DNA from 2 places in the Ewingella sp. S1.OA.A_B6 genome. Region 2 is predicted to be linked to the other one. Evidence: predicted binding sites of a transcription regulator. Region 2 holds the regulator's gene; the other holds the start of a gene.
The links. Region 2 encodes ArgR, which controls arginine synthesis, uptake and breakdown. Its sites were predicted from a motif close to ANTGAATAAAAATACANT; they were not measured.
Positions count from the first base shown of each region.

Region 1: a site for ArgR is predicted at 5,256-5,273, ahead of argA (amino-acid N-acetyltransferase). Genes of this name have one in related genera too.

Region 1 is NZ_JBLJFK010000006.1:53,294-60,588, reverse strand. It holds gene recB (exodeoxyribonuclease V subunit beta) at 1-1,927, shown strand, start outside; gene recD (exodeoxyribonuclease V subunit alpha) at 1,924-3,807, shown strand; gene argA (amino-acid N-acetyltransferase) at 3,897-5,222, opposite strand; gene amiC (N-acetylmuramoyl-L-alanine amidase AmiC) at 5,464-6,714, shown strand; tRNA gene ACMV8I_RS13660 (tRNA-Met) at 6,832-6,908, opposite strand; tRNA gene ACMV8I_RS13655 (tRNA-Met) at 6,953-7,029, opposite strand; tRNA gene ACMV8I_RS13650 (tRNA-Met) at 7,100-7,176, opposite strand.
Region 2 is NZ_JBLJFK010000003.1:215,239-222,533, forward strand. It holds gene ispB (octaprenyl diphosphate synthase) at 1-122, shown strand, start outside; gene ACMV8I_RS10760 (DNA-binding protein) at 189-539, opposite strand; gene ACMV8I_RS10765 (helix-turn-helix domain-containing protein) at 1,198-1,464, shown strand; gene mdh (malate dehydrogenase) at 1,527-2,465, opposite strand; gene argR (transcriptional regulator ArgR) at 2,930-3,400, shown strand; gene mpl (UDP-N-acetylmuramate:L-alanyl-gamma-D-glutamyl-meso-diaminopimelate ligase) at 3,803-5,188, opposite strand; gene fbp (class 1 fructose-bisphosphatase) at 5,356-6,372, shown strand; gene ACMV8I_RS10790 (methyl-accepting chemotaxis protein) at 6,482-7,295, opposite strand, start outside.

The DNA.
Region 1 (7,295 bases), on a different contig from region 2:
GGATATTACGGTTCTGGTACGAAGCCGTACAGAAGCCGCTTTAATTCGCGATGCATTAAGTAGCCTGAATATCCCATCGGTCTATCTTTCAAATCGCGACAGCGTATTTGATACCGCAGAAGCGAAGGATATTTTATGGATCCTGCAAGCTGTGCTGGCCCCGGAGCATGAACGCACGCTGCGCAGCGCAATGGCAACCGGTGTTATAGGGCTGGATGCCCTCACGCTCGATGGGCTCAGTAAAGACGAACACGCATGGGATGCGCTGGTCGATGAGTTTGATGGCTATCGTCAGCGATGGATGCGTCGTGGTGTTTTACCGATGCTCAAATCGTTAATCAGCCAGCGACATCTTGCAGAAAATTTATTGGTGATGAACGGCGGCGAACGGCGTCTGACCGACTTGCTGCATCTGGGAGAATTATTGCAGGAGGCGGCGGCTCAGCTCGATAGTGAGCACGCACTGGTACGCTGGGTGGCACAGCAGATCTCTGCCCCTGACCGGCAGTCGCAGAGTCAGCAGTTGCGCCTGGAAAGTGACCGGCATCTGGTACAGATAGTGACGATTCATAAATCTAAAGGACTGGAGTATCCGCTGGTCTGGCTACCATTTATCAGTAATTTCCGCCAACAGCAGCAAGGCTTGTACCACGATCGCGACACCTTTTCAGCCATGCTCGACCTTAACGGTGATGAGCAGAGCCAAACGTTGGCGGAAGAGGAGCGACTGGCGGAAGACTTACGTCTGTTGTACGTCGCGCTGACGCGTTCCGTTTACCACTGTAGCGTAGGGATTGCCCCGCTGATTCAGGGAGCGCGGAAAAAGCAGGGCAACACTGATTTGCATCTTGGTGCGTTGGGATATCTGGTTCAGAAATCACAGGCAGCTGATGTTCAGGGCCTTAACCAATATTTGTCGGCGTTGAGTAATGATGATGTGGTGTTTTCGACTATCAACTCTCCTGAACAAACGCCGTGGGTATCACCGGAAGAGGTCAGTAAGTTACTGTCTGCCAGAGTGGTTGAGCGGAAAATTCAGAACAACTGGCGCGTCACCAGTTATTCCGGTCTGCAACAGCACGGCACGGCGCTGGCACAGGATTTATTGCCACGTCTGGACGTAGAGGCGGCGGGGGAGCAGCAGCCTGCGCAAGAGGTGCAGATGAATGCGCACACTTTCCCACGCGGTGCTTCACCCGGTACCTTCCTGCACAGCATCTTTGAAGAGATTGCTTTTGACCAGCCGATAGATGATGAGTGGCTGCTCGGAAAACTGACCACGCAAGGGCTTGACCCAGTGTGGTTGCCGGTGCTGAAAACGTGGATCGACACCATTTTGCATACCCCACTCGGCGAGTCCTCGTTGACGCTGAGTGCACTTGACCGCAATAAGTTGCAGTCAGAACTTCAGTTTTACCTGCCTATTGATGGGTTGTTACAGGCCCCCCAACTTGATGCCGTTGTGAAGCGTTACGACAGCCTGTCTGCACTCTGCCCGTCGCTCGATTTCCAGCAGGTTAAAGGCATGTTGAAAGGGTTTATCGATCTGGTCTTTTACTGGGACGGACGTTATTACCTGCTTGACTATAAATCCAACTGGCTGGGTGAAGACAGCAGCGCCTATACGGAATCCGCCATGCAAAATGCTATGGCCGAACATCGCTATGACTTGCAGTACCAACTCTACACGCTGGCGTTGCACCGCTATTTGCACCATCGGGTGGTGGGCTATAACTATTCGCAGCATTTTGGCGGCGTTATCTACCTCTTCCTGCGTGGTATGGATATCGAGCATCCGGGCAACGGTGTTTTCCGCCGCAGACCGTCAGAAGATTTCATCGAGTCCCTTGACCGCTTATTCAAAGGAGAAACGGTGGCGGATGAAACGATGCTGACCCATTCGCAGCCTGCTGAAGGTGCTCAATGAACCTGTTATATGAACAAGCGCAGAACTCAGGCGCGTTGAGATCACTCGATGTTCAATTCGCCCGCATGGTTGCGTCGCGTAATACATCGGGCAGCGAACAAGCTGCATTAATGCTGGCAGCGGCATGCCTGAGCGCCGAAGCGGGGAGCGGCCATGTCTGCCTTCATCTTGAACAACTTCAGCCTGATAGGCTATTTGATGGTCGTTTCCCGGCTCTGGCTACGGCGCTCTGGCAAGGCGCTGGAGAGCCGGACATACAGCAATGGCTGGCACTGCTGCATCAGCACCCCTCCGTCAGTGATGGCTCACTTCCTGCGCCGCTGGTGCTGCAGGAAAATCGTCTGTACTTACAGCGCATGTGGCAGAGCGAAGGCGAGGTTGCGTCTTTCTTCAATGCTGAAAAAGTGGTGGAGGGAGCACCATTTGCTGTCGATGAAAAAAGGTTGCAGGTAATTCTAAATACGCTGTTTAGCGATGCTGATTCCGACAGCGACATTGACTGGCAGAAAGTGGCGGCCGCCGTGGCTGCGACCCGGCGCATTTCGATTATTTCCGGTGGGCCGGGGACAGGGAAAACAACCACGGTCGCCAAGCTGCTGGCGGCATTGGTTCAGCTTTATCCAGAACAAAAACTGCGTATTCAACTGGCGGCACCTACGGGTAAAGCTGCGGCACGTTTAACGGATTCCCTTGGGCATGCCATCCTGAAATTACCTCTCGATGCGGCAGAGCGTGAAATTTTCCCTAATGAAGCCTCGACGTTACACCGCTTGCTGGGTGCTCAACCCGGTAGTCAGCGTATGCGTTACCACCGTGGTAATACTTTACACCTGGATGTGTTGGTAGTAGATGAAGCCTCGATGGTTGATTTGCCTATGATGGCCCGGCTGATTGAAGCCTTGCCAGAGCAGGCGCGGGTGATTTTTCTCGGCGACCGCGATCAACTTGCTTCGGTGGAGGCCGGTGCGGTTTTAGGTGACATCTGCCGTTTTGCCGAACAAGGTTACAGCCCGGAACGTGCAGCACAGTTGAGCTATCTCACCGGCTGTCATCTCAAACCGACGCAAACGGCTCACCCCGCCACAGTGCGGGATAGTCTGTGTCTGCTGCGGCATAGTTATCGCTTTGACGCGGGATCGGGGATAGGGCTGCTAGCCACTGCTGTCAATAAAGGGGACAGCGCGGCGGCGGTGCGTCTTCTTGGCGGAGGTTTACCCGATGTTACAGGCTATCCGCTTAATGAAGCTGAAGACTTCCAGCCGCTGCTCGATGCCTGCGTCAGTGGGTATAAACCCTATTTACAAGCCGTAGCAAAGGGAGATTCAGCCGAGAGTATTTTGCTGGCATTCGGTCGTTTTCAGGTGCTTTGTGCTTTACGCGAAGGGCCATTTGGCGTGAAGGGGCTGAATGAGCGCATTGAGCAGTTACTCAACCGCAAAGGATTGATCCGCCGACCGGCGGTGCTGGCCGGTAAATGGTACGCGGGACGTCCGGTGATGATCAGTCGCAACGACAGTGCATTGGGGCTGTTCAATGGTGATATTGGCATTGCTTTACAGGATGGGCAGGGCGAGCTGAGAGTCTGGTTTCAACTGCCTGGTGGGGCAGTGAAATCAGTGCAGCCAAGCCGCTTACCGGCGCATGAAACTGCATATGCTATGACGGTGCATAAATCTCAGGGTTCTGAGTTCGAACATACGCTATTTGTGCTGCCTAATCACTTTCTGCCGGTACTGACCCGTGAGCTGGTTTACACCGCGATCACTCGTGCCAAGGCGAAGCTTTCGCTGTATGCCAGTGATAAAGTATTCAGTATTGCCACCCGCACGCGAACCCAGCGCCGGAGCGGGTTGGCGCATAGGTTGAGCGGTCAGGGATAGTCATCGGGTAGTGTTGACGGATAAGGCCAAATCGGACGCCCTCGTTGAAATGACGGCGTCCTTTTATTTATGGCTTAATGAGAAGCGGTTCAGAGCTCAATCAGCAATATTTTGGAGCGGCGCTGATAGTTATACATTTCCTGTTTCTGAATCGGCAGAACGTCAACTTCGGCCGGTTTGAAACCGCGCTCCTGGAACCAGTGAATGCTGCGCGTAGTCAGGACAAACAGGCGATCCAGTCCCATCTGTTTAGCCTGGCTGGCTACCCGTTTTAACAACATCTCACCGCGTGATGAGCTGCGGTAATCTGGGTGAACGGCTACGCAAGCCATCTCGCCAATTCGCTCTTCGGGGAATGGGTATAGTGCCGCGCAGGCGATGGTCAGGTTATCGCGTTCGATGATAGTGAACTTATCGATTTCCATTTCTAACTGCTCGCGCGAGCGGCGAACTAAAATGCCCTGTTGCTCAAGCGGGCGGATCAACTCGAGTATGCCACCAATGTCATTGATGGTGGCACGGCGAACCTGCTCGGCGCTCTCCATCACAATTTGTGTACCGATACCGTCACGTGAAAACAGTTCCTGCACCAGTGCGCCATCTTCCTGATAGCTGATTAGGTGGCTGCGGCGGACACCGCTACGGCAGGCTTTTACTGCACCACGCAGGAAACGCACGGTGCCTGATTGATAATCACCGCTTGCCTCCATGCTATCTATACGCTCCTGGCCGTCATTAGGGAAAAGCTCGGAGATAATTTTATCGTCTTCATCTACTACGCCCTGAGACGAACAGAAGCCGATCATTTTCTCCGCTTTTAGTTTAATCGCCAGCTGCGTGGCGACCTCTTCAGCGGTAAGATTGAAACTTTCCCCGGTAACGGATACCGCGACCGGACCTAACAGAACGATAGCGTTGCTGTCTAGCTGGCGGTGAATGGCCTCTTCATCAATACGACGGATACGGCCGGTATGGCAGTAATCAATACCGTCATCGACTCCCAAAGGCTGGGCGATGATAAAGTTGCCGCTGACCACGTTGATGTGCGCGCCCTGAAGTGGCGTATTATTCAGACTCATCGACAGGCGGGCAGTGATATCGAGCTGTAATAGACCCGCGGCTTGCTTCACCAATTCGAGGGTGCGGGCATCCGTTACGCGGGTGTTTTTATGGTAGATAGGTTCATAATTATGCTCCGCCAGATTTTTATCGATTTGCGGACGCGCACCATAAACGACCACCAGCCGGATCCCCAGGCTATGCAGCAGGCCGATATCGTTAACTATATTCGTGAAGTTCTCATGTTCAATGGCTTCGCCACCCAGCATGACCACAAAAGTTTTGCCACGGTGCGCATTGATATAGGGAACAGTGTGGCGAAATCCCTGAACCAGTTCAGTACTACGTTCCTTCACGGCAAAACCTCATTTGAATTTTTATTCGTAATTTATGTATTTTTATTCTTTTAAGCCGGTGTGGCAAGCAGGAAATATCTGTTTTTTCTCTTCTCTTTCACAAAGCGACAACAACACTAAAAATCAATGGTCGGTTTAAGAATGACATGTGGGGATCGATTGGTTAGAATTTTCTGCTTGAGTCGGTTTACGGCTATTTTTTATTTTTAGCTCTGTTTTGAGCCCTTATCTTTGAGACTGCATGACTGACGATAATCACAATTCTGGCCGCAGACGGCTGTTACAAAGCGTGGCTGCCTCTTGGTTATTAAGCGTCAGCCGGGTGGGTTTTGCCGCCAGTGCGCAGGTGGTGGCCATTCGTGTGTGGCCTGGGTCTACGTATACCCGCCTTACGCTTGAATCCAGCACTCCTCTGAAATATAAGCAATTTCTGTTAACCAATCCTCACCGTGTAGTAATCGATATCGAAGGAGTACACCTTAATAGCGTGCTTAAGGGATTAGGACAGCAGATTCAGCAGAGTGATCCCTTCATTAAACAAGCCAGAGTCGGGCAGTTCGACCAGAAAACGGTGCGCCTGGTGATGGAGCTAAAACAGCCCATTAACCCGCATGTTTTCACGTTGAAACCGGTTGCTGGGATCCACAACCGGCTGGTGGTTGATCTCTACCCGGTTGAAGGTACCGTCAGTGCGGATGATGATCCACTGCTGGCATTGCTGGAAGATTACAATAAAGGTGACGTTGCAAGAACTTTACCGCCGGAGAGGGCAAAAGATGGCAAGGCTGGGCTAGAACGGCCGCTGGTGATCGTGCTCGACCCAGGACACGGCGGTGAAGACCCTGGCGCTATCGGGAAATATAAAACTCGCGAAAAAGATATTGTGCTGCAAATAGGGCGTAGGTTGCAGAAACTTATCCAGCGTGAGCCGAATATGAAAGTTCACATGACTCGTAACGAGGACGTGTTTATTCCGCTAAAAGTTCGGGTGGCGAAAGCGCGTAAACTGCGGGCAGACCTCTTCATTTCTATCCATGCGGATGCTTTTACGAGCCGCGCGGCACGCGGTTCTTCCGTATTTGCTCTTTCGACCAAAGGGGCGACCAGTACGGCGGCGCGTTTTCTGGCGCAAACTCAAAATGAGTCTGACCAGATTGGCGGCGTAGGTAAAAGTGGTGATCGCTATCTCGACCATACCCTATTTGATTTGGTGCAGACCGCCACCATCAATGACAGCCTGAAATTTGGCAAAGAAGTGTTGTTACGTATGAGCAAGATAAACCATCTACATAAGAACAAGGTCGATCAGGCCGGATTTGCTGTCCTGAAAGCGCCTGATATACCCTCGATCCTGGTAGAGACTGCATTCATCAGTAATGTAGAAGAGGAGCGAAAACTGAAAACCAGTCATTTTCAGCAGAAAGTGGCGGAGTCAATACTGGCAGGGATTAAGGCATACTTCGCGCAGGGAGGAATGTCGACAAGAAGATAATGTACGGCAGGCCAGCTTAATGTATGCCTGGCCTTTAATAGCGTGAATTGTTCAGACGTCAGAAACAAAAAAACACCCGTTAAGGTGTCTGATGTTCTTTTACCGCTTATGTGTAGTTGGTTGCGGGGGCCGGATTTGAACCGACGACCTTCGGGTTATGAGCCCGACGAGCTACCAGGCTGCTCCACCCCGCGTCCGTCACTACAATGTACTTCTTGCTACCCATCCATACTGCAGTTGGTTGCGGGGGCCGGATTTGAACCGACGACCTTCGGGTTATGAGCCCGACGAGCTACCAGGCTGCTCCACCCCGCGTCCGTCACTACTGTATTGCTTTCATCGGTAAGTCTTTCATTCCAATCTCGCTTTTACTTCAGCGTCGAATTGGTTGCGGGGGCCGGATTTGAACCGACGACCTTCGGGTTATGAGCCCGACGAGCTACCAGGCTGCTCCACCCCGCGTCCGATGAGGGCGAACTATACGCTGCGTGAGAATTCGTGCAACCCTTTTTTCGAAATTGATGTGATAAACCACCCAGTTACTTGCTTTTTAAACAGAGTGCTGTTTTTTTCTACGGGTT
Region 2 (7,295 bases):
CTCGACTGCGGGCAGAAGAGGAAGCTGACAAAGCTATTGTTGCATTACAAGTTCTGCCTGAATCTGTTTACCGCACTGCACTTGAGGCGCTTGCTCATATTGCTGTCAGACGAAACTTTTAACCGTCCCCAAAATCATCTTTGAGCATGTACCGCCCATGCGGTACATGCTGCCAGTAACACCCAGTCTCAAGTAGTACGCAGACGCTGTAGAACTTCAGATAACCCCTCCCTGACAATAAACTTTATGATCATTTCACGCTCTTGTTGCTTCAGTTGTTTGTAACTTTCAATCCAAATTACCAAGGGATCCTGATGTGAAGAATATACATATTCCGCAGATTGTTCTTTCATCTCCAGGCAGTTCATCGCGTTGATGGGCAAGCTATCAATATGGTATTCAACAGCCTTTCCCTGAACACCATGCCTGCGACGCTTGACCCAGGCATTACGCCGCGCCATACCGTGGATCCCTTGAGTCGAGGAAGGTAACCCCTCAAAACCAATCAGTTCATTTGCTGAAAACCACTCTTTTTTCATAACGTTCCTTTTCAGATGGCACGCAGGCCTATTCGAATATGTTAGAAATCCTTGAGATGGCGAATAGTTTTATAAAAACCATCACCTTTCCTTTTAAATGTACATTTAATAACTGCACATAAGTTATAGCATTACTTAATAGAAAGAAGAAACACGAATTAACCACCCACCTTTCACATACATCAGAAAATTATTAATTACTTTATGAAACAAAAAAATAATACATTAAACTTTCAGAAAGAAACCAAACTAAAAACAAAACGAAAATCAAAATAAAGACAATAAATACAAAGTCATACATAAAATGTATTCCATTAGCCAGACACTATCCTGTTGAAAGCAGCACCATGAAGTGCTAAGAACGCGCACTGTGTTAAATGTATGTCTAAATCGAACAGTTAATATCAAAAAAAAATTATTATTCACATCTCATTAATAACCAAATATTTATAAACACCTGTTGCACTCTATCTGCAAAAAATCAAATTACGCATTTGCGTTAATTGCCATAAAGAGATATTTTTCCAGAAGATAAACAACATATTTTTTAGAAACAAAAACATCAACTCCGAGATGCAATATTTCAGATCTTGATTCCATAAGTCACACTGACGTTAAAAAACCATTGAATATTTTGCCTATAATGAAGGGAATACACATGAAAGGACGTAAAGAAAATTGGCATCAGGCAGACATTATCGCAGCGCTGAGAAAAAAGGGAACCACTTTGGCGGCGGTCTCTCGCGGCGCCGGGCTAAGTTCATCAACACTGGCTAATGCATTGTCTCGACCATGGCCTAAAGGTGAACGTATCATTGCCGATGCGATTGGCATCCATCCATCAATGATTTGGCCAAATCGCTATTTTGATGCGGCAACCTCGCAACGAATAGAACGCAAAATGAGAGCACCGAATAAAAACTGAACTCGTACTAATAAAAAACCGCCGTAAATGACGGCGGTTTATCAAGAATCATGTAACGGGGATCAGTTATTGATGAATTGCTCACCCAGTTCAATATCTTTGCGCAATACATCAAGCATTGAGTCAAGAGAGCTTTGCTCAAATGCACTCAACTTGCCGATGCTCTTCAGTTCAGCGACACCATTTTGACCCAACAGAATCGGCTGAGCGAAGAAACGTGCATATTCGCCCTGACCTTCTACATACGCGCACTCTACAACGTTACTCTCGCCTTGTAGTGCACGAACTAAGGATAAACCAAAGCGCGCAGCTGCCTGGCCCATAGAGAGTGTAGCAGATCCACCACCGGCTTTAGCTTCAACCACTTCAGTACCCGCATTCTGGATACGTTTGGTTAAGTCAGCCGCTTCACTTTCGCTAAAGGTAACACCAGGGATTTGCGACAGGAGTGGCAAAATAGTGACACCTGAATGGCCGCCAATCACCGGAACTTCGATATCCTGTGGCTGTTTGCCTTTCAGTTCAGCAACAAAAGTATTCGAACGTATTGCGTCGAGAGTGGTTACGCCAAACAATTTATTTTTGTCGTAAACACCCGCTTTTTTCAACACTTCAGCAGCGATAGCTACCGTAGTATTCACCGGGTTAGTGATGATACCAATGCACGCTTTTGGGCAGGTTTTCGCCACTTGTTCTATCAGATTGCGAACGATGCCCGCATTGACATTGAACAGGTCAGAACGGTCCATCCCCGGCTTACGTGCGACGCCGGCAGAAATCAACACCACATCAGCTCCCACTAATGCTGGAGTAGCATCTACTCCACTGAAACCTATAATTTTTACAGCTGTAGGGATATGACTGAGGTCGACAGCAACACCCGGCGTTACCGGGGCAATGTCATACAGAGAGAGTTCTGAACCTGAAGGCAGCTGAGTCTTGAGTAGAAGGGCGAGGGCCTGGCCAATACCGCCAGCTGCACCGAGAACTGCAACTTTCATCCTATACTCCTTTTTTATCATAAACTTAAAAAGCGCCGTGAATTCATCTAGTTATGACCTTAATCTACTGAACCGCCAAACACAATCAACTAATCCAGATTGTGAGAAGCCACGCAGTATTAAGGTTGTATGTCGGCTTAATTTAAGATTACTTTGTTGATGCTTCAGCAGCATAAACAATAACATCATAAAAATAGCGTCACGAAACACGACAGGTTAACCGGCAGTTACATTACACCCGAAGACAACATCAGAACAATATCATTTTTATAACAATTTAATTACCAATACAGGCGGCAGCAGTGCACAAAATTTTGCATATTCATCATATTTAACCATTTGCTTTTTGAGCCTGATTCCATCTATTTAGGTCTAGTTCATGTGGTATTACAGAACATTTATTGCATAACAATTCAAATATATGCATAATATTCAGCACTATTGTTATTACCTCAGGGTGTAAAATGCGTAATCCTGCTAAACAGGAAGATCTGATCAAAACCTTCAAGGCATTATTGAAGGAAGAGAAGTTCAGTTCTCAGGGGGAGATCGTCCTCGCCTTACAAGAAGAGGGCTTCGAGAACATCAATCAATCGAAAGTCTCGCGCATGCTGACCAAATTCGGCGCGGTACGTACCCGAAATACCAAAATGGAAATGGTCTACTGTCTGCCCGCTGAAATTGGTGTCCCTACGACCACCAGCCCATTGAAAAATCTGGTTTTAGATATTGATTACAACGAGGCCGTCGTGGTTATACGCACCAGCCCAGGTGCAGCACAGCTGATTGCGCGCATGCTGGACTCTTGGGGGAAATCGGAAGGTATTCTGGGTACTATCGCCGGTGATGACACCATTTTCACCACCCCAGCCAGCGGTTTCAGCGTTAAACAGCTTTATGAAGACATCCTTCACCATTTCGAACAGGAGCTGTAAGCGGCCCTCTATTGCGAAGTTAATGAATAGCGCCATATCACGACATGCAGGTTACCCGCCGTTTGCTCTTCAAGGTATCCTGCAAGTAACGCTATAGTATTACGACTCATTTTTCTCTAGCTATCTGCCTGCAAAACACCTGATGTTGATCTACAGCGGCGCTGCTATCCGATCACTTCCCATGTAAAGCTGACCCTCATAAGTAACATCACCTTCATATTTTAGTTTCAATGGGCTAATAACTGCAAAATTTACGCGCAGATGGCCAAATCAACTTAAGCGCTGATTTTAAAATAAAAAGTCATTCTTTTTTAAATCTCTTTTTATGCTCTCCATACACCAAATTCGATCCATTAAAAAGCACAGCGAGAACTGTGCTTTTTTATTCTCAAAACCAGAATGTTAAAACTCTTTTACTGCGCTGGCCTTAGCCGCTAGTGCATCAAGGAGTTTGCTATGAATACCGCCGAATCCGCCGTTGCTCATCACCAGAATGTGATCGCCCGGCAGCGCGGCTTTAATCACCAGATCCACCAGCGAATCAACATCTGCACTCCAATGCGCAGGCTGGATGCAGTGTTCGGCTACTTCAGCGACCTGCCACGGAATATGCTGTGGTTGCAGCAGGAACACTTCATCCGCCCGCCCCAGCGCAGGGGCCAGTTCGTTTTTACTCAGCCCCATTTTCATGGTATTTGAGCGAGGTTCGAGAACCGCCAGAATGCGTGCAGTACCGCCTACCTTACTGCGCAGTGCGGACAGCGTGGCGAGAATTGCCGTTGGATGATGCGCGAAATCATCATAGACGCTGACGCCAAATGCTTCGCCGCGCAGTTCAAGACGACGACGGGCATTGATGAAACTATCCAGCGCTTTGCAAGCATCCTCCGGTTTCACACCGACGTGGCGGGCAGCAGCAATGGCCATCAGCCCATTATGCATATTGTGTTCGCCTACCAGGGACCAATTCACTTCACCGACCTTTTCTCCATGAAGCATCACGGCAAAGGAGCTGGAATCTGGCGCGACCTTTTTTGCATCCCATGCACAGGCCTCGGCTTCACCCACGAACTCCTGTTCACTCCAGCAACCCATTGCCATCACTTGTTTCAAGGGAGTGTCATGCTCAGGCAGGATAATTTTACCCTGGCCAGGCACCAGGCGGACCAAATGATGGAACTGTTTCTGAATAGCTTTAAGATCGTCGAAAATATCCGCGTGATCAAATTCAAGATTATTGAGGATCAACGTACGCGGGCTGTAATGGACAAACTTGGAACGTTTGTCGAAGAAGGCGCAGTCGTACTCATCAGCCTCAATGACCATGAATGGGCTGTTACCTAGACGGGCAGAAACGTCGAAATTCCCCGGCACACCACCGATGACATAACCCGGTTCGTAGCCACAGACTTCGAGGATCCAGGTCACCATGCCAGCGGTTGTCGTTTTGCCATGCGTACCCGCCACGGCAATCACCCAACGGCCCGGAAGCACATGGTCGTGCAGCCATTGGGGGCCTGACACGTAGGGAATGCCTTGTTCCAGCACGGCTTCAACACAAGGGTTACCGCGTGTCATGGCGTTGCCGATAATCACCAGATCCGGCAGAGGATCCAGTTGAGAAAGATCGTAGCCCTGGATCAGTTCAATACCCTGATTTTCCAGCAGCGTACTCATTGGAGGATAAACGTTGTTATCTGAACCGGTAACCTGATGCCCTTGTGCACGTGCCAGCATCGCCAGCCCGCCCATAAAGGTGCCGCAAATCCCAAGAATATGAATGCGCATATGTTTTCCATTAATGCCTTTAAGTCAGCGGCTATTCTACCGCTCAGAATCCTCCAGAAGAAATGGATTTGCCTAGGATTCACTCATATATTTGGGCTAAACTGCTCTCGCTAATGTAAAGGGTTTATTAATAAACCGTTATCCATCCTAGATTCAGGGAATGCGTCATGAAAACGTTAGGCGAATTTATTGTTGAAAAGCAGCAGGACTTTCCCCACGCGACCGGTGAACTCACCGCCCTCCTTTCAGCAATAAAACTCGGCGCCAAAATTATTCACCGAGACATCAACAAAGCCGGGCTGGTCGATATCCTCGGTACGAGTGGTGTGGAGAACGTGCAGGGCGAAGTTCAGATGAAGCTCGACCTGTACGCCAATGAAAAGTTAAAAGCGGCCATGAAAGCGCGCGGTGAAATTGCCGGTATCGCGTCAGAAGAAGAAGATGAGATCGTCATTTTTGAAGGGGAACGCGCTGAGAATGCAAAATACGTGATTTTGATGGACCCGCTGGACGGATCATCGAACATTGATGTAAACGTCTCCGTGGGAACTATTTTCTCTATTTACCGCCGTACAACCCCTCTCGGGCAGTCAGTCACCGAAGCAGACTTCCTGCAACCGGGTAACCGCCAGGTCGCGGCCGGCTATGTAGTTTATGGCTCCTCGACGATGCTGGTCTACACCACCGGTGCGGGTGTTCATGCCTTCACTTATGACCCTTCACTTGGCGTATTCTGCCTGTCACATGAAAAAGTCCGTTTCCCTGAAAAGGGCAGCATGTACTCAATCAATGAAGGCAATTACATTAAATTCCCGCTCGGCGTTAAAAAATACATCAAGTATTGCCAAGAGCAGGACGAAGCCACGCTGCGCCCTTATACCTCACGCTATATCGGCTCGCTGGTTGCTGACTTCCACCGTAACCTGCTCAAAGGCGGCATCTACATTTATCCAAGCACCGCAAGCCATCCTGCCGGCAAACTGCGTCTGCTGTACGAATGTAACCCGATGGCCTTCCTGGCTGAACAAGCGGGCGGCAAAGCCAGTGACGGTAAAAACCGTATTCTGGACATTATTCCGCAGAAACTGCATGAACGTGCCCCTTTCTTCGTCGGCAACTGTTCGATGGTCGAAGATGCAGAACGCTTTATTGAGCAGTTCCCCGACGACGCATATCCACAATAAATACGTTTTAGCTCTGTACAAGACTTACGTTAATAAAAAACATCAACAAAAAGGTCCAGCACAAGCCGGACCTTTTTTTACGGCTGAACATCTTAGAACGAACAGCCTCTCAGACAACATCCTGACGATGCAGTTTGAAGACTGATACGCTTTGCGCCAGTATCTGCGCCTGCTCTTCCAGCGAACGCGTGGCAGCCGTCGCTTCTTCGACCAGTGTGGCATTTTGCTGCGCCACCAGATCCATTTGGGTGATCGCAATATTCACCTGCTCGATACCATGAGTTTGCTCTGAAGAAGCAGTGGATATCTCACCCATCAGGCTGGTGACACGGCGTACTTCGTCGGCAATCTCGGTCATGGTGGCAGCGGCAGATTTCACCATTGCTTCCCCTTCTGAGATACGGCTTTCGGAATCGACAATCAGCTCTTTAATTTCCTTCGCGGATTGCGCACTACGCTGAGCCAGACTGCGCACCTCGCCCGCTACTACGGCAAAACCACGCCCTTGCTCACCGGCTCGTGCAGCTTCAACCGCAGCGTTCAGCGCCAGAATATTGGTTTGGAATGCGATACCGTCGATGACTGTAATAATGTCAGTAATGCGTTTCGAACTGTCTGTAATAGCGCGCATTTTATCCATCACCTGGTGCACCACCTGACTGCCTTTATCCGCAATACCCGATACACTTTGCGCCAGTTGGTTGGCCTGCTCGGAGTTCGTCGCGTTCATGCGTACCGTTGACGTCAGTTGCTCCATGCTGGCCGCGGTCTCTTCGAGTGATGCGGCAGATTCTTCAGTGCGTTGTGCCAGGTGTACATTACCTGCCGCCAGCTCACGCGAACCGACATCGATCTGATTACCTGCATCACGAACACGGCCCACCGAGGCAGCCAGCGCATCCTGCATCTTCTTCATCGCACGG